4 regions of the Pseudomonas sp. AC239 genome follow, and region 1 is predicted to be linked to each of the others. Evidence: predicted binding sites of a transcription regulator. Region 1 holds the regulator's gene; each other region holds the start of a gene.
What was found. Region 1 encodes FliA, which starts transcription of late flagellar genes. Its sites were predicted from a motif close to CTAAAGTTTNNNNNNNNNNNGCCGNTAA; they were not measured.
Positions count from the first base shown of each region.

Region 1 (5,561 bases):
CCACCGAAAGAATCACTACATGGCCTTCGCGCTGCTCTTCGTGAGCGGCGGAGCTGACCAGCCAGCGCTTGAGGTAGAACAATGGCAGCGCTTTGTCGCGCACGATCACCACTTCCTGACCGTCGACGACGTTGGTGGTCGACAGGTCGAGGTGGAAGATTTCGTTGACGTTGACCAGCGGGAACGCGAACGCCTGATTGCCAAGCATGACCATCAGCGTCGGCATGATCGCCAGGGTCAGCGGCACCTTGATGACGATCTTCGAGCCCTGGCCCTTGGTCGAGTAGATGTTGATCGAACCGTTGAGCTGGGAAATCTTGGTCTTCACCACGTCCATGCCGACACCACGGCCGGACACGTCGGAGATCTCGGTCTTGGTCGAGAAACCCGGGGCGAAGATCAGGTTGTAGCACTCGGTATCGCTCAGGCGATCGGCCGCGTCCTTGTCCATCACGCCGCGTTTTACCGCAATGGCGCGCAGCACGTTCGGGTCCATGCCTTTGCCGTCGTCGGAGATCGACAGCAGGATATGGTCGCCTTCCTGCTCGGCCGCCAGCACCACGCGACCGCCACGGGCCTTGCCCGATGCTTCGCGTTCTTCCGGCGACTCGATGCCGTGGTCGACGGCGTTGCGCACCAAGTGGACCAGCGGGTCGGCCAGAGCCTCGACAAGGTTTTTGTCGAGGTCGGTTTCTTCACCCACCAGTTCCAGGTTGATCTCTTTCTTGAGCTGACGTGCAAGGTCGCGAACCAGACGCGGGAAGCGCCCGAAGACCTTCTTGATCGGCTGCATCCGCGTCTTCATCACGGCGGTCTGCAGGTCAGCGGTGACCACGTCGAGGTTCGACACGGCCTTGGACATGGCTTCGTCGCCGCTGTTGAGGCCCAGGCGCACCAGACGGTTACGCACCAGCACCAGCTCGCCGACCATGTTCATGATCTCGTCGAGCCGCGCGGTGTCGACGCGTACGGTGGTTTCCGCTTCGCTGGCCGGTTTCTCCGCGGGCGGTGTCGCAGGAGCGCGAGCCGCAGCCGGTGCAGCAGCGGCGGCCGGTTTCGGTGCCTCGGCTTTCGGCTCAGGCTTGGCCGCAGGTTTCGGCGCAGCAGCGGTAGCCGGAGCTTTCGCCGCTGGCGTGGCGACGCTCGAGGCAGAGCCGCCAGTCGCAGCGCTGGCGTCAAACTTGCCTTTGCCGTGCAATTCGTCGAGCAGCGATTCGAATTCGTGATCGCTGATCAGGTCGCTGCCGGCCGCAGCGGCTGCCGGTGCAGCAGGGGCTGCCGGCGCCGAAGCAATGGCCGATTCCAGCGCGTCAACGGCGAAGTTGCCCTTGCCGTGCAACTGATCGAGCAAGGCTTCGAATTCGTCGTCGGTGATGTCCGAGCTGTCGCCCGCAGCAGGTGCGGCCGGAGCCGCTGCTGCGGGCGCCGGAGCGACCGCATCGACAGCGAACTGGCCTTTGCCGTGCAGTTGATCGAGCAGCGATTCAAATTCGGCGTCGGTGATTTCATCGCTGGCGGCCGTGTCGGCAACCTGCGCCGGAGCAACAACAGCGGCCGGGGCCTCGGCCTGAGCCTTGACGGCATTCAGCGAGTCCAGCAGTTGTTCGAATTCGTTATCGGTAATGTCGTCCGATGCGCTTTCGGCGACCGGCTCTTCCACCACTTCTACCGGTGCGGCCACGGCTTCATCCGCCGATTGCGGCTCGGCCAGACGCGCCAGCGCGGCCAGCAGTTCCGGCGTCGCGGCGGTGATCGGTGCACGTTCACGGACTTCGCTGAACATGCTGTTCACCGCGTCCAGTGCTTCGAGCACCACGTCCATCAGTTCTGCATCAACGCGACGCTCACCCTTGCGCAGGATGTCGAACACGTTTTCGGCGATGTGACAGCACTCCACCAGCTCATTGAGCTGAAGGAAGCCGGCGCCCCCTTTTACAGTGTGGAAACCGCGAAAAATTGCATTGAGCAGATCTGCATCATCCGGGCGGCTTTCCAGCTCGACCAGTTGTTCGGACAGTTGCTCAAGAATCTCGCCGGCCTCAACCAGGAAATCCTGAAGGATCTCTTCATCGGCGCCGAAGCTCATTAATGGGGTGCTCCTACAGGTCTAAAAACCCAAAAAACCCGAATTCCGAAACTCTAGAATCCAAGGCTGGATAACAAATCGTCCACATCGTCCTGACCGGACACAACGTCTTCTCGTTTATCGGCATGAATCTGCGGACCTTCACCCTGCGAGAGATGTTTTTGTGGATCTTTTTCAGCAAGCATTGCGGCGCGGTCATGTTCGATGCCCGCAAAGCGGTCGACCTGACTGGCCATGAGCACGAGTTTGAGCAGATTGCTTTCGACTTCGGTGACCAGTTGGGTCACACGCTTGATCACTTGACCTGTGAGGTCCTGGTAATCCTGAGCCAGCAGGATGTCGTTGAGGTTGCTCGACACCGCACGGTTGTCCGTGCTGCTGCGTGACAGAAAACCGTCGACCCGGCGCGCCAGTTCGCGGAACTCTTCAGCCCCGACCTCGCGACGCATGAAGCGGCCCCAATCGGCGCTCAAGGTCTGCGCTTCATCAGCGAGACTGTTGACCACCGGCGTGGCGCTTTCCACCAGATCCATGGTGCGGTTGGCCGCGGCTTCCGTCAGCTTGACCACATAGCCCAGGCGTTCGGTGGCGTCGGTGATTTGCGACACTTCCTCAGCCTGCGGCATGTGCGGATCGATCTGGAAATTGACGATCGCACTGTGCAGTTCACGTGTGAGCTTGCCCACTTCCTGATACAGGCCGCGGTCACGGGTCTGATTGAGCTCATGGATCAGTTGCACCGCGTCGCCGAACTTGCCTTTTTCAAGGCTCTCGACCAGTTCGACTGCGTGTTTTTTCAGGGTCGATTCGAAATCGCCCTGTGATGATTCGTTATGCTCCATAGCTCCCCCGCGCATTCATCAGCCGATGCGTTCGAAAATCTTCTCGATTTTGTCTTTCAACGCTTGAGCCGTGAAAGGTTTGACTACGTAACCGTTCACACCGGCCTGAGCGGCCTCGATGATCTGCTCGCGCTTGGCTTCAGCAGTCACCATCAACACCGGGAGGTGCTTGAGTTTTTCATCGGCGCGCACGTGACGCAGCAGGTCGATACCGGTCATGCCCGGCATGTTCCAGTCCGTTACCAGAAAGTCGATGCTGCCGCTGTTGAGCACCGGAATGGCGGTGACGCCATCGTCGGCCTCGACGGTGTTGGTGAACCCAAGATCGCGCAGCAGGTTCTTGATGATCCGCCGCATCGTTGAGAAGTCATCAACGATGAGGATTTTCATGTCTTTGTTCAATTCGACCTCCAAGCAGTCTTAAACGCGCCCAGCACCTGGACGCGCCACTTCAATCAATCGGCATAGCACTCGAAGTTTGTCTGGAGCACAACGGATCGAGACCGGCGCCGTTCATCACCGCACCAGCCTCGTTTCGCAGTGTCCCCACACTGCCTTCAGCGCGCTCGCCACTCCCCCAAACGCCCCCGCAGACGGGCCGCGCACTGGCTGTGTAACTGGCTGACCCGCGATTCACTGACGCCAAGGACTTCACCGATTTCCTTGAGGTTCAGCTCTTCGTCGTAGTACAGCGCCAACACCAGTCGCTCACGCTCCGGCAAATTGGCAATCGCGTCCGCCAGCGCCGACTGGAAGCGTTCATCTTCCAGATCGCGTGACGGCTCCATATGAGCACTCGCGCCATCCTCGTGCAGCCCTTCGTGTTCGCCGTCCTGCAACAGGTCGTCGAAACTGAACAGGCGGCTGCCCAAGGTGTCATTCAGAATCCCGTAGTAATCGTCGAGACTCAATTGGAGTTCGGCCGCAACCTCGTGATCTTTAGCGTCACGGCCGGTTTTAGCTTCAATCGAGCGAATCGCGTCGCTGACCATCCTGGTATTACGGTGAACCGAGCGTGGCGCCCAGTCCCCTTTGCGCACTTCATCGAGCATCGCGCCGCGGATTCGAATGCCCGCGTACGTTTCGAAACTGGCGCCTTTGCTGGCGTCGTATTTGGTCGAGACTTCGAGCAAACCGATCATCCCGGCCTGGATCAGGTCTTCGACCTGCACGCTGGCCGGCAGGCGTGCCAGCAAGTGATAGGCAATGCGCTTGACCAGTGGCGCGTAGCGCTCGATCAATTCGTATTGCGCGTCACGCGCCGACTTTTTATAAAGATTCATGCCACTGGCGGTCATATCACAGGCCCTGCGGTTTGCTGCACGAGACGCTCGACGAAAAATTCCAGATGCCCGCGCGGGTTGGCCGGCAGCGGCCAGGTGTCGACCTTCTGGGCGATGGCCTTGAAGGCCAGCGCGCACTTGGAACGGGGAAAGGCTTCGTAGACGGCGCGCTGCTTCTGCACTGCCTTGCGCACGCTTTCGTCGTACGGCACGGCGCCGACGTATTGTAGGGCGACGTCGAGAAAGCGATCCGTGACCTTGGTCAACTTGGCGAACAGGTTGCGCCCTTCCTGCGGGCTCTGCGCCATGTTGGCCAGCACGCGGAAGCGGTTCATGCCGTAGTCGCGATTGAGCAACTTGATCAGCGCGTAAGCGTCGGTGATCGAAGTCGGCTCGTCGCAGACCACCAGCAAGACTTCCTGGGCGGCGCGCACGAAACTGACTACCGAGTCACCAATGCCCGCAGCGGTGTCGATCACCAGCACGTCGAGATTGTCGCCGATGTCGCTGAACGCCTGGATCAGGCCGGCGTGCTGCGCAGGACTCAGGTGCACCATGCTCTGCGTGCCGGAGGCCGCCGGCACGATGCGAATCCCGCCCGGGCCCTGCAACAGCACGTCGCGCAGTTCGCAACGGCCTTCGATGACGTCGGCCAGTGTGCGCTTGGGTGTCAGCCCCAGCAGAACGTCGACGTTCGCCAGGCCGAGGTCGGCGTCCAGCAGCATGACCCGACGGCCAAGCTCTGCCAGCGCCAGCGACAAGTTCACTGACACGTTAGTCTTGCCGACGCCACCTTTGCCGCCGGTCACCGCGATCACCTGTACGGGATGCATGCTGCCCATGTTATTTCTTTACCTTGTCTTGCATAGACGGAGGCCACATTACTGGCTGCGCGTTCCTGATCGGAACAATGCGTGGCAGACCATCGATGTAGGTACAAAAACTGTTCATGATTACCTCAGCCAACCTGCTTGGTCGGGCTGTGATAGATATCAGCGAACATGTCAGCCATGGCTTCTTCGCTGGGTTCTTCCTGCATTTGCACGCTGACGGCGCGGCTGACCAGCTGATGACGACGCGGCAGATGCAAATCATCCGGAATCCGTGGGCCATCGGTCAGGTACGCGACCGGCAATTCATGACTGATCGCCAGGCTCAACACTTCGCCGAGACTGGCCGTTTCATCCAGTTTAGTCAGGATGCAGCCGGCCAGCCCGCAACGCTTGTAACTGTGATAAGCGGCGGTTAGAACCTGTTTCTGGCTGGTGGTTGCCAGGACCAGATAATTTTTCGAGCGAATGCCACGCCCGGCCAGGCTCTCAAGCTGCATGCGCAACGCCGGATCACTGG
Region 1 covers NZ_OZ409864.1:3,706,209-3,711,769, reverse strand. Annotated here, with positions in the region: gene ACZ0AZ_RS16900 (chemotaxis protein CheA) at 1-2,086, opposite strand, end outside; gene ACZ0AZ_RS16895 (protein phosphatase CheZ) at 2,140-2,928, opposite strand; gene ACZ0AZ_RS16890 (chemotaxis response regulator CheY) at 2,947-3,318, opposite strand; gene fliA (RNA polymerase sigma factor FliA) at 3,486-4,226, opposite strand; gene fleN (flagellar synthesis regulator FleN) at 4,223-5,053, opposite strand; gene flhF (flagellar biosynthesis protein FlhF) at 5,170-5,561, opposite strand, start outside.

Region 2 (5,561 bases), 2.7 Mb from region 1:
CTGGCCAAGTCGCTGAAACTGCGCATCGAAGGCAAGACCCTGCCGGAGTACAAATACACCGACTACGGCTCGCTGATCTCGCTGTCGCGTTTTTCTGCTGTGGGTAACTTGATGGGCAACCTGACCGGCAGCGTGATGCTCGAAGGCTGGCTGGCGCGGATGTTCTATGTGTCGCTGTACCGCATGCACCAGATGGCGCTGTACGGGCCGTTTCGCACGGCGATGCTGATGTTGGGCAGCAAGATTGGCCGCGGCACCGAACCGCGTCTGAAACTGCACTAAGGCCAACATCTGTGGGAGCTGGCTTGCCAGCGATGGCGCCGGATCAGTTGATATTTCTGTTGCCTGACCCACCGCTATCGCGGGCAAGCCCGGCTCCCACAGGTTTTCGTGCTGCTCGAAGATCCGGCGCATTCGCGAGCAGGCTCGCTCCCACCTTTGATCTTTATTCCAAACCCCGCATCGCGCGGGGCTTTTTATTGACTGTCGATCACAGCTGGAAGCGTCGCACCATGCCCTGCAGGGCATTGGCCAGTTGCGACAGCTCGTGGCTCGAGGCACTGGTCTGATCGGCCCCGGCAGCGGAACGCACCGACAGGTCGCGGATATTCACCAGATTTCGATCCACTTCCCGCGCCACCTGCGCCTGCTCCTCGGCAGCGCTGGCGATCACCAGGTTGCGCTCGTGAATCTCGTGCACCGACGCCGTAATCGTCACCAGCGCCTCGCCCGCCCGCTCGGCCAGAACCAAAGTGCTCGCCGCACGAGATGCGCTGGCCTGCATTGACTCCAGCGCCTGGCTCGAACCGCTGCGCATGCCTTGCACCATCTGCTCGATTTCCTGCGTCGATTGCTGGGTGCGATACGCCAGCGCGCGTACCTCATCGGCCACTACCGCAAAACCGCGACCGCTTTCACCCGCACGTGCCGCTTCAATGGCAGCATTGAGCGCCAGCAGATTGGTCTGCTCGGCGATGGCGCGAATCACGTCCAGAACCTTGCCGATGTCCTGCGACTGATTGGCCAGCGACTGCACCAGTTCACCGGTGTTCTGCACATCGCTGGCCAGCGCATTGATCGCGCTGGCGGTTTCGCTGACGCGCTCCTGGCCCAATTGCGCCGACTGACTGGACTGGCGCGTGGCATCGGAGGTCGACACCGCGTTGCGCGCGACCTCCTCCACCGCAGCGGTCATCTGGTTGACCGCAGTGGCGGCTTGCTCGATTTCGTTGTTCTGCTCTTGCAGGCCTTGGGTGCTGTCGACGGTGACGGCGCTCAGTTCGTCAGCGGCAGTGGCCAGTTGTGTGGCTGAGCCGCTGATACCTTGCAGGGTCTCGCGCAGGTTCTGTTGCATCGTCGCCAAGGCCTTGAGCAAGCGGCTGACTTCGTCATTGCCATGGGTTTCGATCGGTCGGGTCAGATCGCCCTTGGCGACACTTTCAGCGGCCTCCACAGCGCTGCTCAGGGGGCGCACGATACTGCGCGTGAGCAACATCGCCAGCGCCACCGTAGCCAGCGCTGCCAAGGCAATGAAAAGAGTAACGATGGTGCGCGAGGTTTCATAATGCGCGGCGGACTTCTCGCTTTCGGCAGCGACCTGGCGGGCGAACAGATCGGCGAGATCGTTGAGTTGCTTGCCGGAGCCGTCGACCACAGTCTTCATATCGACCAACAGCAATTTGGTCAGCTCGTCACGCTTGCCCTGCTCGGCGAGGGTGAATGACTGGGCAATGCCAGTGCGGTACGCAGCGAAGGTTTTCTTGAACTGGTCGTACAGCTGCTGGCCTTCGGCAGTGTCGACCAGTTTGTCGTAGGCGGCGATCTTCTCGCTCAGCTCCTTGTCGCGGGTGTCCATCTGGCCGCGATAGGTGGCGATGTTGGCCGGATCCTGATCGAGCGCCATGCGCAGGGAGATAGTGCGGATGCGCAGCATCAGTTCACGGATCTCGTCGCCGCCACGGATGCTCGGCAACCAGCGGTTCTCCACCGCCACCTCACTGTCGCGGATGCTCGACATCTGCCCTAGCGCAAACACGCCGAGCAAGGCCACCAACACCGCGATCAGGGCAAATCCCAGGGCAGCCCGGGGAGCAATATTCAACTGACGAAGCAACATGACGAACGCCCTTATTCTTGTAATGGCCAGGTTCAAGGGGCGAAGCGTTGGCAGTCCCCTCGTGTTAGCGGGCTATCGGCAGGTTGTATGACGACTTGAAGCGATTCCGCTTTCGGCAGGCAAAAAAAATCCCCGTATCTTTCGATACGAGGATTTTCAATATGGTCGGGGTAAGGGGATTCGAACTCCTGACATCCTGCTCCCAAAGCAGGCGCGCTACCGGACTGCGCTATACCCCGGTAAAAAAAAGGCGACCTTTCAAAGATCGCCTTCTTCGATCAGCGCTTTTGGCCTCTGATCTTAAGATTCGATCCCAGCGCAAACTGGTTTCAAAAATGGTGGGTCGTGTGGGATTCGAACCTACGACCAATTGGTTAAAAGCCAACTGCTCTACCAACTGAGCTAACGACCCAAATATGGTCGGGGTAAGGGGATTCGAACTCCTGACATCCTGCTCCCAAAGCAGGCGCGCTACCGGACTGCGCTATACCCCGGTTTGAAATTGGCTCCGTGACCAGGACTCGAACCTGGGACCCAATGATTAACAGTCATTTGCTCTACCGACTGAGCTATCACGGAACTACATATTTCAATTTACAACGGTGAAGCTTTGTTGCATCTCGCCACCCGTTCGCATCGCTGCGTTCGTGTGTCTGAGGCGCGCTATTCTACAACCTAGAACACCTCTGTCAACCCCCTAAATTGCTTTCAAGTTAATGATTTGCAACTTATTTCAGATTCCAACCCAGTGGGTTGAAACGCTGCCGGTGACTGACTGCGGGGCGCACTTTACAAGCCTTTTCCTTTGAGTTCAACAGCCTGGCGAAAAAAAGGCCTCGCATTGCGAGGCCTTCCCGGTTTCATTGCCGCCAAGGCTTAGCCGAAAACGATTTCGTCGTTCTCGACCTTGCCGGTGGCGGTGTCGCCAGGCATGAAATGACCCGACAGGATCAACTGCGCCAGCGGGTTTTCGATCCAGCGCTGGATCGCCCGTTTCAGAGGACGTGCGCCATACACCGGGTCGTAACCGACCGCGATCAGCTTGTCCATCGCTTCCGGGCTCAGCTCCAGCTTCAGCTCGCGCTCGGCCAGACGACTGCGCAGACGACCCAACTGGATCTCGGTAATCCCGGCGATCTGATCCCGCGCCAGCGGCTCGAAGATCACCACCTCGTCGACCCGGTTGATGAACTCCGGACGGAAGTGCGACGTCAGCGCGTCCATCACCGCAGCGCGCTGCGCCTCACGATCACCGACCAGTTCCTGGATCTGCATCGATCCCAGGTTGGACGTCATCACGATCACCGTGTTGCGGAAGTCCACCGTACGCCCGTGACTGTCGGTCAGCCGGCCATCCTCAAGCACTTGCAGAAGGATGTTGAACACATCCGGATGGGCCTTCTCGACTTCGTCCATGAGGATCACCGAGTACGGCTTGCGACGCACCGCTTCGGTCAGATAACCGCCCTCTTCATAACCGACGTAGCCTGGTGGCGCGCCGATCAGACGAGCCACGGAATGTTTCTCCATGAACTCGGACATGTCGATCCGTACCATCGCCTCTTCGGTATCGAAGAGGAACTCGGCCAAGGCCTTGCACAGCTCGGTTTTACCGACACCGGTCGGGCCGAGGAACATGAACGAGCCGCTCGGACGATTCGGGTCGGACAACCCGGCGCGAGAACGCCGCACGGCGTTGGCCACGGCCACGACCGCTTCTTCCTGACCGATCACCCGCTTGTGCAACAGGCTTTCCATCTTCATCAGCTTGTCGCGCTCGCCTTCAAGCATTTTCGACACCGGGATACCGGTCCACTTCGACACGACTTCGGCAATCTCTTCCTCGGTCACCTTGCTGCGCAGCAACTGGTTTTCGCTCTTGCCGTGCTGGTCGACCATCTGCAGGCTGCGCTCCAGATCCGGGATCACCCCGTACTGCAACTCGGCCATGCGATTCAGGTCGCCTTTGCGGCGCGCAGCTTCCAGCTCCTGACGCGATTGCTCGATCTTCTGCTGAATCTGCGCAGAACCCTGCACCTCGGCTTTTTCCGAGTTCCAGATTTCTTCCAGATCGGAATACTCACGCTCGTGACGCTCGATTTCTTCCTGGAGCTTTTCCAGGCGTTTCTTCGCTGCGTCGTCACTTTCTTTCTTCAGTGCCTGGGATTCCACCTTCAGCTGAATCAGGCGCCGCTCCAGACGATCGAGCACTTCCGGTTTGGAGTCGATTTCCATGCGGATACGGCTGGCGGCCTCGTCGATCAGGTCGATGGCCTTGTCCGGCAGTTGCCGATCAGTGATGTAGCGATGGCTGAGCTTGGCCGCGGCGATGATCGCGCCGTCGGTGATCGCGACCTTGTGGTGAACCTCGTAACGCTCTTTAAGGCCCCGCAGGATCGCAATGGTGTCTTCTTCGCTCGGCTCATCCACCAGGACTTTCTGGAAACGCCGCTCGAGCGCCGCATCCTTCTCAATATATTGGCGGTACTCGTTGAGCGTGGTCGCGCCGACGCAGTGCAACTCGCCGCGAGCCAACGCTGGCTTGAGCATGTTGCCGGCGTCCATCGAGCCTTCGCCTTTACCGGCGCCGACCATGGTGTGCAGTTCGTCGATGAACAGAATGATCTGCCCTTCCTGCTTCGACAGTTCGTTGAGCAAGCCTTTCAGGCGCTCTTCGAACTCGCCGCGATACTTGGCGCCGGCAATCAACGCACCCATGTCCAGCGACAGCAGGCGCTTGCCTTTAAGGCCGTCCGGCACTTCGCCGTTGATGATGCGCTGCGCCAGCCCTTCGGCGATCGCGGTTTTACCCACGCCAGGCTCACCGATCAGCACCGGGTTGTTTTTGGTGCGACGCTGCAGAACCTGAATGGTGCGACGAATTTCGTCGTCACGGCCGATCACCGGATCAAGCTTGCCGTCTTCGGCGCGCTTGGTCAGATCGACGGTGTACTTGTCCAGCGCCTGCCGCGACTCTTCGTGGTTGGCGTCATTTACCGCTTCGCCGCCACGCAGGTTGTTGATCGCATTTTCCAGGGCTTTTTTGCTCACGCCCTGGCCGAGCAGCAGCTTGCCGAGCTTGCTGTTCTCGTCCATCGCGGCTAGCAGCACCAGTTCGCTGGAGATGAACTGGTCTCCCTTCTGCTGAGCCAGACGGTCGGCCTGATTGAGCAGGCGCGCCAGATCCTGCGACATGTTGACGTCGCCGGTCGGGTTCTGGATTTTCGGTAGTTGATCGAGCTCTTTGGTCAGCTCTTTACGCAAGCTGTTGACGTCGAAGCCTACTTGCATCAGCAGCGGCTTGATCGAGCCGCCCTGCTGTTCAAGCATGGCCTGCATCAAGTGCGCCGGCTCGATGGCCGGATGATCGTGGCCAACCGCCAACGACTGAGCGTCGGACAAGGCCAACTGTAATTTGCTGGTTAAACGGTCTATACGCATGGGT
Region 2 covers NZ_OZ409864.1:1,013,912-1,019,472, forward strand. Annotated here, with positions in the region: gene ACZ0AZ_RS04655 (NAD(P)/FAD-dependent oxidoreductase) at 1-282, shown strand, start outside; gene ACZ0AZ_RS04660 (methyl-accepting chemotaxis protein) at 491-2,116, opposite strand; tRNA gene ACZ0AZ_RS04665 (tRNA-Pro) at 2,279-2,355, opposite strand; tRNA gene ACZ0AZ_RS04670 (tRNA-Lys) at 2,453-2,528, opposite strand; tRNA gene ACZ0AZ_RS04675 (tRNA-Pro) at 2,534-2,610, opposite strand; tRNA gene ACZ0AZ_RS04680 (tRNA-Asn) at 2,620-2,695, opposite strand; gene clpB (ATP-dependent chaperone ClpB) at 2,993-5,557, opposite strand.
Region 2: a site for FliA is predicted at 2,189-2,216, ahead of ACZ0AZ_RS04660 (methyl-accepting chemotaxis protein). Genes of this name have one in related genera too.

Region 3 (5,561 bases), 3.3 Mb from region 1:
TCGACCATGCCTGCCACTTTTACCCGAAGCGCTCTGGTGCTGAGTCTGTTGTTCGGCCTCGGTCAGGCGCACGCCGCCAGCCATCCCGAGCCCAAGGCAATCGCTGCCGCCCATGGCATTCCGCATCCGGCAGTGATCGCCCACCGTGGCGCGTCGTTCGATGCCCCGGAATCCACCGCTGCGGCCTACAAACTGGCCCGTGACCTCGGCGCCGATTACCTGGAAATGGATTTGCAGCGCAGCAAGGACGGCGTGCTCTTCGCCCTGCACGACGACAACCTGCAACGCACCACCGACGTCGCCAGCAAATTCCCCGAGCGCAAGGACAGCCCGGCCACCGCGTTCACCATGGCCGAACTGAAAACCCTCGATGCCGGCAGCTGGTTCAACACCAAATACCCTGACCGCGCACGCCCCTCCTACGCCGGACTGAAAATTCTCACCCTCGATGAAATCATCGACATCGCCCGCGCCAACCCGCAGCACAAACCGGGCCTGTACATCGAAACCAAAGAGCCGCAGCTGTTTCCCGGCATCGAACATGACCTCAAGGAAAAACTTCAGGATCGCGGTTGGCTGAGCCCGACCGGTTCGAAACTGGCGAAAAGTGCGCTCGGCGTCGGTCAGGGCAAAGGCAAGGTGATCCTGCAAACCTTCGATAAAAACAGCCTGCAACTGCTGGAAAAGGAAATGCCGCAAGTGCCGAAGATCCTGCTGTTGTGGGTCGGCGAAGGCAGCATCGAGCCTAAATCCGCCGTGACGTTTGCCGCGTCCGGCGAGAAAGACAAAAACGTGTTCTACGGCAAGCAGGAACCGAAGTCGGAAGCTGAATTCAAGCAGTGGGTCGACTACGCCAAAGCTCAGGGCGCGATCGGCACCGGCCCTTCGGCGAAGCTGACTCAGGGTGGTGATCAGAGCTACTCCGACCTGGTGCAACCGTGGATGAATCAGTACACCCACGACCAAGGCATGCTGGTGCATGTATATACGGTCGACGAGGCGGTGGACTACGAGAAGGTCATGGCGGCGGGTGTCGACGGCATCTTTACCAACCGCGCCAGTGAATTGTTGAAGTTTTATAAGCGTCCGGCTGTTGGCAGCGTTGACGAGGTTTTGAAGAAGAACGGTTTCTGACTGGTTATCGAGTCGCCTGCTTCGCGAGCAGGCTCGCTCCGACAAAGAGCAGTTTTATCGCGAGGCAGAGATTTAAGGGTGAGTTAAGTTGCGCTGGTTAATCTGAACCCACTTACACAGATCAACCACTTCAACGCACTGCCAAGGAATGAACCGATGAAAACTTTGACTGCCCTGTTTACCGCCGCTGCCCTGACCCTCACCGCTGGTCTGGCTCACGCTGATGTTCGCATCGACCAAGTGCCGCAACTGGTCAAGGACGGCAAGATCAAGTCGCTGGAATCGATGAACGCCGAAGCACTGAAATTGCACCCGGGCGCAACGATTACCGACACCGACCTGGATAACCACTTCAACGGTTATGAGTATGAAGTTGAACTTAAAACCGCTGATGGGAAAGAGTTCGACGTGGACTTTGATGCCACCACCGGTAAAGTGCTGAGCAACAAGCAAGACACTTGATAGACCGCTGTTAAAGAGCCGCACGATTGAAAGATCGTGCGGCTTTTTCATGCCTGCCGTAAAACATGTGGGAGCGAGCCTGCTCGCGAAAGCGGAGTGTCAGCGACATCAACGTTGACTGTTCCACCGTTATCGCGAGCAGGCGAGGACCTACGAAAGTTGCCGGACGCTTGAACTCGCAATCAAGCACTCAACCGCGCCGTCACCTCATTCAACTGGCCCGACAACCCATGCAGGTTCTGACTGGCACTTTCGGTGCGCTGCACGTTGTCCAGGTTGGTACTGGCGATCGCCGTGATTTCAGTCAGGTTGCGCGAGATATCCTCGGCCACCGACGTCTGCTCTTCTGCTGCCGTGGCGATCTGCCGGTTCATGTCGCGAATCGCCTCCACCGCCAAGGTGATGCGCTCCAGCATCGCGCCAGCCTGGGTCACTTGCTCGACACTTTCATCACTGCGTGCCTGGCCGCTCTCGATAGCCTGCGCGGCATCCACCGCGCCGGTCTGCACGTTCTGAATGATCTGGTTGATCTCGATGATCGACTCTGCCGTGCGCTGCGCGAGGTTGCGCACCTCGTCGGCGACGACGGCAAAACCGCGTCCGGCCTCACCCGCGCGTGCCGCTTCAATGGCTGCGTTGAGGGCCAACAGGTTGGTCTGCTCGGCGATGCCACGAATCACTTCCAGCACCTTGCCGATACGACCGCTGTCGGTTTCCAGGCGACGAATCACCGTGGCGGTGTTGGCAATTTCACCGCGCATCTGGGTGATCGAGTGAATGGTGGTCTGCATGACCTTTTCACCCTGCTGCGCCGACTGATCGGCATCGTCGGCAGCACGCGCGGCATCGGCGGCGTGACGGGCCACTTCCTGTGCCGTGGCGGACATTTCGTTCATCGCCGTGGCTACCTGATCGGTGCGGCTGAATTGCTCGCTGGTGCCGCCGGCCATGGTCGTGGCAATGGCATTCAACTCACCGCTGGCGCTGTCCAGATTGCTCGCGCTGTGCTGCAACCGAGTGAAGGTGTCCGCGAGAAAATCGCGCAAGGTGTTCGCAGCAGCAGCGAGGTTGCCCAGCTCATCGCGACGCTCGCTGACTACGCGCTCGGCCAACTGGCCACGGCTCAAGCGAGTGACGTAATCGATGAGGTTGCGGATCGGCTCGATCAGGTTGCGGCTGACCAGCCACAGGCTCAGCAGACCGATCAGCAAGCCTGACGCGAGCATCACCAACAGGCCCAGCCACACGGTGCGATCAGCGCTGGCGCTGATCAATGCCGATTGCGCGGTGCCCTGCTCGCGCAGCTCGGCGACCAGTGCGCTCATCTGCTCGCTGGTGGCGCGATCGACGCCTTTGACCGCTGCGTCGCCGGCGCTCGGATCACCACCGGTAGCCACGTAGGCATCGCGGCCCTTCTGGTAGGCAGCACCCAACTGGCGATGCTCTTCACGCAAGCGTTCGATACGTGATTTGAGATTGGCCTCGATGCCTTTCTGGCCGGCCAGTTCGCCGAGAATGTTCTGCACGTCGCGCTGGCGCTCTTCGAACTGGCTCCAGTATTTCGCCAGATCCGCCGGTTGCTTGCCGCGCAACAAGACGTTTTTCCACTCCTGCACCTGCACTTTGAATTGCAGGTTGGCTTCATCGATCAGTTGCGAAGTGTGCAACGGGCCAGCAATCAACTGGCTGTAGCTTTGCACGCCGTTGGAGAGGAAATGAAAGCAGGCCAGCGCGATCAACAGCATCGCCAGCAGACTGCCGCTCAGCAGGGCGAGAATTTGCGCTCTCAGGGATTTTTGCAGCATTGCAAGGTACTCGAAGCAGGGATGAGGCACGCCCGGGCGGACGTGAGAAATGGCCGGACTTCCCTGTCGTCGCACCGTGGCAAACGCCAATGGCGCGCAACCTGACTCACCTGAGATCGGCGCGCCAGAGCCTTCCTTGAGAAACTTCCGACAGCCGGCAAGGCATTGATTTGACGTCATTTTGCTGTCACAAAACGGTCACGTGAGCTTGCGATGATGCCGCTCAGGTGAACCTGAAAATCCTGCCCCAGACATCCTCCTCGCAGCGAGCCGCCATGAACCACAGCCTCGATATCAGTCATCGCGACCCGGACCTGTTTGGCTTGCTCTACGGCTTTCGCTTTCTGCCCGGTGAGCGTGGTCGGGAAATCGATTCGGCGACGGCGTTGCGCTGTTTGCAGGACGACAGTGACAGCGGCGAATTCCTCTGGCTGCACTTGAACCTGGCCCACGCCGCGTGCGAGCGCTGGATGAAAAATCATCTGCAATTGCCCGATGAGTTTTTCGAAGCGCTGCACGAAGGTTCGCGTTCGACGCGCATCGAGCATGTCGATTCGGCGCTGCTGGCGGTGGTCAACGATGTGGTGTTCAACCTCAGCAGCATGGTCTCCTCCGACGTGTCGACGCTGTGGGTCTGCGTGCGCAGCAAACTGATCGTCAGCGCGCGCCTGCAACCGCTGCACTCCGTGGACAAGTTGCGCTCGTCGGTGAAGGCCGGCGAGTGCTTTCGCTCGCCCTCGGAATTGCTCGTGCACCTGCTGCGCGATCAGGGCGAAGTGCTGACGCAGATCGTGCGCAAGACCAGCCTGAGTGTCGATCAGGTCGAAGACGAATTGCTCTCTTCGCGTCTGTCGACCAACCGCGCCGAACTCGGCGCCAATCGCCGCGTGCTGGTGCGGCTGCAACGGCTCCTGGCACTGGAGCCGGGTTCGTTGCTGCGCCTGCTCAATCGTCCGCCGCCGTGGTTGCAGAAGGAGGACGTCAAGGAGTTGCGCAAATCCACCGAGGAGTTTGCGCTGATCATCAACGACCTCACCGCCCTCGGCGAACGCATCAAACTGTTGCAGGAAGAAATCGCCGCCAACCTCAACGAACAGAGCAACCGTACGCTGTTCACCCTGACCGTGGTGACGGTGCTGGCCTTGCCGATCAACATCATTGCCGGTTTTTTCGGCATGAATGTGGGGGGTGTGCCGCTGTCGCAGGATCCCCATGGGTTTTGGGTGCTGGTTGCGTTGGTGGCGACATTCACCGTGATTGCCGGACGCTGGGCGTTTCGCAAGCGTGGGGATTATTGAGCGCAAATCCCACACACAAGACAATCGTCTCTGTGGGAGCGAGCCTGCTCGCGAAGTCGGTGTGTCAGATAAATCAATGTTGAATGACATGGCGCTTTCGCGAGCAGGCTCGCTCCCACAGGTTTCTTTTTCAGCCTTCAGATCAGCGGCGGGCTTGAACGCCCAAACACTGACCTGCCGCAGTCTCTCCGTAACATTCTGCAACGATCATGGACGACATTCCTTCCCTCGCTCAGGATTGTCCGCCATGGCTACGCCTTCACTGACCGCCAGCCCTGCGTCCGCCGCCAGCGGCAGGCCGGCGCTCGACAAGAAACCCGGTCCGTTCACCTATGTGATCTTCTTCGCCGTGCTGGCCATGGGCATGCTGTTCACCGCCTATAGCCTGATGCACGACATGCACGAACTCGGCACGGTCGTCACCACGTGGACGCCGTTTCTGCTGCTCGGCGTGGCGCTGCTGATTGCGCTGGGTTTCGAGTTCGTCAACGGTTTCCATGACACCGCCAATGCCGTCGCGACGGTGATCTATACCCACTCGCTGCCGCCGAATGTCGCGGTGGTCTGGTCGGGCTTCTTCAATTTTCTCGGCGTGCTGCTGTCGAGCGGTGCGGTGGCGTTCGGCATCATCGCGCTACTGCCGGTGGAGTTGATTCTGCAGGTCGGCTCGTCTGCCGGTTTTGCGATGATCTTCGCCCTGTTGATCGCGGCGATCCTGTGGAACCTCGGCACTTGGTGGCTGGGTTTGCCGGCCTCCTCTTCGCACACGTTGATCGGCTCGATCATCGGCGTCGGCGTGGCCAATGCCTTGATGCACGGCCGCGATGGCACCAGCGGTGTCGACTGGGCACAGGCAACCAAA
Region 3 covers NZ_OZ409864.1:439,226-444,786, forward strand. Annotated here, with positions in the region: gene ACZ0AZ_RS02040 (glycerophosphodiester phosphodiesterase) at 7-1,134, shown strand; gene ACZ0AZ_RS02045 (PepSY domain-containing protein) at 1,291-1,596, shown strand; gene ACZ0AZ_RS02050 (methyl-accepting chemotaxis protein) at 1,779-3,401, opposite strand; gene ACZ0AZ_RS02055 (transporter) at 3,677-4,699, shown strand; gene ACZ0AZ_RS02060 (inorganic phosphate transporter) at 4,947-5,561, shown strand, end outside.
Region 3: a site for FliA is predicted at 3,515-3,542, ahead of ACZ0AZ_RS02050 (methyl-accepting chemotaxis protein). Genes of this name have one in related genera too.

Region 4 (5,561 bases), 300 kb from region 1:
CTCAAGGCTTCTGGCTTTACGCATGAACAGCATTTGGCCAGCGCCGCGCAGAAAGTGTCCGAGTTTCTCAAGGGTTGACCGAGATTCTGTTCTCCATGGAGATCGGCTCCCTTTCCCCCTCGCCCCCTTGGGGGAGAGGGTTGGGGTAGCTGTTGATCTTGCTCTTGGGGGCATATCCGTTGCTTCGGGCGCTGCGGCTGGCGGTTTCGCCTGACGGCGACTTACTTTTTTACAAGCGCCTAAAAAAGTAAGCAAAAAACGCTAGCTCCTGCGTTCGGCCCTCGCAGGCTCGGGTCCCTTCGCTGCGGGATCGATCCGGGCGCAGCGGCTACGGTTTGCTTCGCTGCACCTCCTTCCGCTGTGTCTGGCTGCGCCAGACGGTCGCTGCGCTCCCACCCCCGGATCAATCCCTCCACTCAGCCTTCCGACGTCGCCGGTGGATCAAGATCAAGGGCACGCGAGCTTGCGCTCATTGTTGAGTGGGGCGGCTTTGCCGCGGGCAGCTGCGCTGCTTTGCTTTTCTGTGGGAGCTGGCTTGCCAGCGATGGCGGTCTCCCAGTCGACCAATCTCTACCGTTTGGACCAAATCCCTGTGGGAGCTGGCTTGCCAGCGATGGTGGCCTCACAGTCGACCAATCCCTCACTGACGTACTCGGTCCAAATGTGGGAGCGAGCCTGCTCGCGAAAGCGCTCTTCCAGACGACCTCAAACCACCTGACTGTCAGAGGCAATCCCCGCCCTTAAACATCATCAAATACCAACGTTTAAACTACACGATCCGTTACGCCATCCCGGCTACAACTCCTTGCGCCGTTGCCTACGCGTACGCCAGAATCCGCCGGCTTACGCGCCGTGAGGTTGGCTATATCGTTTCTCGGTCACTGACACAAAGCAGTGATCGGGTTTGGTAGCCCGTCTGTGATGGCCGTATGTCTACGCCTTGATGCCGTCCTTTTTTGAGGGCTCGGTTTATATGGTGGTCATGCGTGGGGCTCGTTCGCGGGCGCCGGGTTCCTATTGCAGCCGGTCTACCAACCCGCGTATGGCCGCCACCCTCGTTTGGTAGCGAAGGTGATGGCTCCTTGAATCTGCAATAGGAGTTTCATCATGTTCAAAGTAACCCCCAACCCGCCACCCTCCCACGACCGCGCACTAGACCCGCAAAAAATCCAGGAAGCCACCGACCGCGCCCTCGATTACTACCTCAAACCCGAAGACCTGACAGCCCCGCCAAGTTCGCCGAAATATCGCCCCATCTATGTTGTCGACCCCACGCTGGATGACGAAACCCTGTTGGTCGAGGCCTGCGAGTCGCTTTCATACGCGCATGCCATGGCCGGTAATATCGCCAACTCGATAGGCGGCCCGGAACGCAAACCACTGCTGGCGCTGCAACAGGTGATCATGCTCAACGAACTGTTGGTCAATCGGCTGCTGGACAAGCTGAAGTTGCCTCAATAATTTCATTGGCTGTTATGGCCTCTTCGCGAGCAGGCTCGCTCCCACAGAGGATTGGTGTCTGGCATCTAATCTGTGGTCACCGCAGATCCAGTGTAGGAGTGAGCCTGCTCGCGATGGCGGCTTGCCAAACACCAAAATTTCAGATCAAGAACAAAAAGCCCGGACAGCTTTCGCGGTCCGGGCTTCCAGGATCAAAAGATCGCAGCCTTCGGCGGCTCCTACAGTGACCGAGCAGGAGCTGCCGAAGGCGGCGATCTTTTTGATTTACCGGTAATGGGAAGCCAGCCAGTGATCACAAATGTATCGAACACTTTCTGCCCATCACGTGCGGCTTGCCGAACATCAAGGAATGTCAGCTCATCTCGAACTTTCGGTTTAGCGGGTTTTCGGGCGGGGGTTGTATTCATGCTGGCCGGTATGCGTGACTGAGTAGCGACCGGCAAACGATAGAACCTAGCCTCAGCGAGCACCAGTCGGCTCGTTCTGGCGCAGTTGTAGGCAGTATCTGTTTTGCTTGAGTGAGATCGACGTCGGCATAGAAGGCCTCTTCGCGAGCAGGCTCGCTCCCACAGGGGATTGTCGTCGGACACAAACTGTGGTCCCAAGCAGTTCCAATATGCGAGCGAGCTTGCTCGAGAAAGCGGTCTGCCAAGTACCATCACTTTCAGGCAAGCAACAAAAAACCGGAGGCTCTCGCTTTCCGGGTTTTTTTTGTCGACAGTTCAATCAGCGGTTAAACCGCGCCACCAACGAATACTGCGTGTTGGCCGTCTTCGTCAGTTCTTCACTGAGCAACGCCGAGTTGTGCGCTTGCTCGGACGTCTGATCCGCCAGTTCCGAAATATTGCTGATGTTGCGGCTAATTTCCTCAGCCACGGCACTTTGCTCTTCGGTCGCGGCGGCGATCTGGGTGGTCATGTCGGTAATGTTGGCCACTGCTTCGCTGATGCCGACCAGTGCCTGATCCGCTTCCAGTACCCGCGCCACGCCTTCTTCGGCCTGGCGATGCCCGGCTTCCATGGTTTGCACGGCGCTGGAGGCGGTCTGTTGCAACTTGGCGATCAGGGCATGAATCTGCCCGGTCGATTCGCTGGTGCGTTGTGCCAGTTGGCGGACTTCGTCAGCCACGACCGCAAAACCTCGGCCCATTTCGCCGGCACGTGCAGCCTCGATGGCGGCGTTGAGGGCGAGCAGGTTGGTCTGGTCGGCGATGCCTTTGATCACGTCGACCACGCCGCCGATTTCGTCGCTGTCCTTGGCCAGTTGCGTCACGGTCAGGCCGGTTTCGCCGACGACCACCGACAGGCGCTGAATCGCTTCGCGGGTTTCCCCGGCGATGTCGCGGCCGCGGCCGGTCAGGCGGTTGGCTTCCTGGGTGGCGTCAGCGGTGCGTTGCACGTGGCTGGCGACTTCCTGGGTGGTGGCGGCCATCTGGTTGACGGCGGTGGCGACCTGTTCGGTTTCCACGCGCTGGCGTTCCAGGCCGGTCGAGCTGTTGTGCGCCAGGGCGTCGGACTGCTTGGCCTGATCGGTCAGGTGTTCGGCGGTGTCCTGCAGGCGAGTCAGGCAGGTTTTCAGGCGCGCTTCCTGGCTGAGGATCGACATCTCCAGACGCGCCTGCGCGCCACGGCTGTCGGTGTACATCTGCGCGATCAGCGGGTCGGACGTGGTCTGTTCGGCCAGACGCAGCAGGCGCTTGAGCCCGCGTTGCTGCCATTGCAGGCCCATCAGGCCCAGCGGCACCGACAGCGCGGCGGCGAGGGCAAAGCCCCATTGCGAGTTCAGCGTCGCGCCGATCATGAAGCTCAGCTGGCTGACCAGAATGAACGGCAGCCAATCCTGCAGGATCGGTAGCCATTTGTCCGTCGAAGGAATCGCCGACTTGCCCTGGTTGATGCGTTGGTAAAGCGCTTCGGCGCGGCGGATCTGTTCGGCGGTGGGCTTGACGCGCACCGACTCGTAACCGACCACCTGGCTGCCATCAAACACCGGCGTGACGTAGGCGTTAACCCAATAGTGGTCACCGGATTTGCAGCGATTCTTGACGATGCCCATCCATGGCAAGCCTTGTTTCAATGTGCCCCACATGTGCGAGAACACCGCCGACGGCACGTCAGGGTGACGGACCAGATTGTGCGGCGCCCGGATCAGTTCCTCCCGCGAAAACCCGCTGATTTCAACGAACGCGTCGTTGCAGTAGGTGATCACGCCCTTGGCATCGGTGGTGGAAATCAACCGTTGCTGAGCTGGAAAGGTCCGCTCGCGTTGTGTAATGGGCTGGTTGTTACGCATGGTTTTTCAATCCGCAAGGCTTTGAAAGGTTGTCGGCGCTGACAGGTTTTTATTGAGATTTTTTTTCAGATTCATGTACGCCGTCGCAAAACCGCGCTTGCGTCAACTGGCCAGCATCGGATAGGTGAACAGGCCGAAGTGCAACAGATTCAGGCCGAAATGGGTGGCGATCGCCGCGCCCAGTCCGCCGAAACGATAGGCCAGACCATAGCCGACCCCGGCCAGTCCCGCCAGCAACACCCAGGTCCAGCCGGCGCCGGCATGCACCAGACCAAACAGCAGTGAGGCCGACAGCAGTGCGAGGTTATCGCCGTAGGGCAGGTGTTTAAGGCGACGGCTGAGTCCGCCCTGTATATAACCGCGAAACAGCGCTTCCTCGACCAGCGTCACCAGCAGCAGATTGTTCAGCACCCACAGCCAGGCCTGATCCGGCCACTTCGGCGCCCAGGCGATCACGCCAAGCAACAGCGCGCCGCCGAGGGCGAGAATCGCGCACAACGTAAGGGCGAGGGCGGTGGCATAGACCGTCAGGCGCAACGAACGCCGGGCGACGATCCACGGACAGACCAACAGCAGCCAGAAGCCCACCAACGGTTTGTCGAGGTTGAGGTACATCGCAAACGGCACGGCGTTGTCAGTGAAGCGTTGCGGGTTGATCGCGCGTCCGTTGGCGAAGCCCGGTAACCAGTGCAGCGCAAGTGCCACGGCCAAAACAATGAACAGGCCATGGCCAAGCCAGCGCGCAAACGGTACTTGTTGCTGGCGCACGGCGAACGCGGCGAACAGCAAAAGCCCCACGGAGATCAATGCCAGCCAACCGAGTTGGCCATAGCTCAGGGCCAATCCGTAACCGAGGCCGAGCAGCGCGAGATAAAGCCAGGGCAGCGCCTTCATCGAAAGTCCTTGTGCGAGATTTCTGGGAAGGGGCTTTCTACACGGGCGAGGGAGGTGGGACAAGTGAAGGTGTGGCGACAAACCGGGACAACGTAACGCTGGATAGTCATATACAGAACCCAATGTGGGAGCGGGCTTGCTCGCGAATGGGGTGTCACCGATACAGAACAGGTGACTGACACAGCGCATTCGCGAGCAAGCCCGCTCCCACATTGGATCATTTCAGTCAGAAATCGGTGGGCGTTCGGTATCAGCGCAGGCCCAGTTTCGCCGCCGCGCGCTCGGTAATTTCGGTGCGCAGTTTCAACGAAGGCGCCGCGCGCAACCGTGCTTCATCGACCACCGCAGTCGGCGCCACGTCCGGGCTGCCGGCATTGAACGGCGGGGCCGGGGCATATTCCAGTTGCAACTGCACCAGTTGCGCCGTGTCGGCATCGACCAGTTCCGCCGCCAGCACCAAGGCGAAATCGATGCCAGCGGTGATTCCGCCACCGGTAAACAGATTGCCGTCGCGCACCACCCGATCCTTCACCGCAATCGCCCCCAGCGTCGGCAGCAACTGGTGATACGCCCAATGCGTGGTCGCGCGCTTGCCCTGCAGCAGCCCCGCCGCGCCGAGCACCAGCGAGCCGGTGCACACCGAGGTCACATAACGTGCCTGGGCGGCCTGGCGTTTGATGAAATCCAGCGTCTGCTGATCTTCCATCAGCGGCCCGACGCCACTGCCGCCAGGCACGCAGATCACATCCAGATTCGGGCAATCCTCAAAAGTCGTAGTCGGTTTCAGCAGCAGGCCGGTGCTGGACGTCACTGGCATCAGGTCCTTCCAGATCAGGTGCACCTGCACGCCGGGCAAGGAGGCGAGCACGTCGTAAGGGCCGGTCAGGTCGAGTTGCTGAACCTGCGGGAATAAC
Region 4 covers NZ_OZ409864.1:4,008,656-4,014,216, forward strand. Annotated here, with positions in the region: gene ACZ0AZ_RS18255 (alpha/beta family hydrolase) at 1-78, shown strand, start outside; gene ACZ0AZ_RS18260 (DUF6124 family protein) at 1,108-1,461, shown strand; gene ACZ0AZ_RS18265 (methyl-accepting chemotaxis protein) at 2,188-3,753, opposite strand; gene ACZ0AZ_RS18270 (CPBP family intramembrane glutamic endopeptidase) at 3,856-4,647, opposite strand; gene inhA (isonitrile hydratase) at 4,898-5,561, opposite strand, start outside.
Region 4: a site for FliA is predicted at 3,783-3,810, ahead of ACZ0AZ_RS18265 (methyl-accepting chemotaxis protein). Genes of this name have one in related genera too.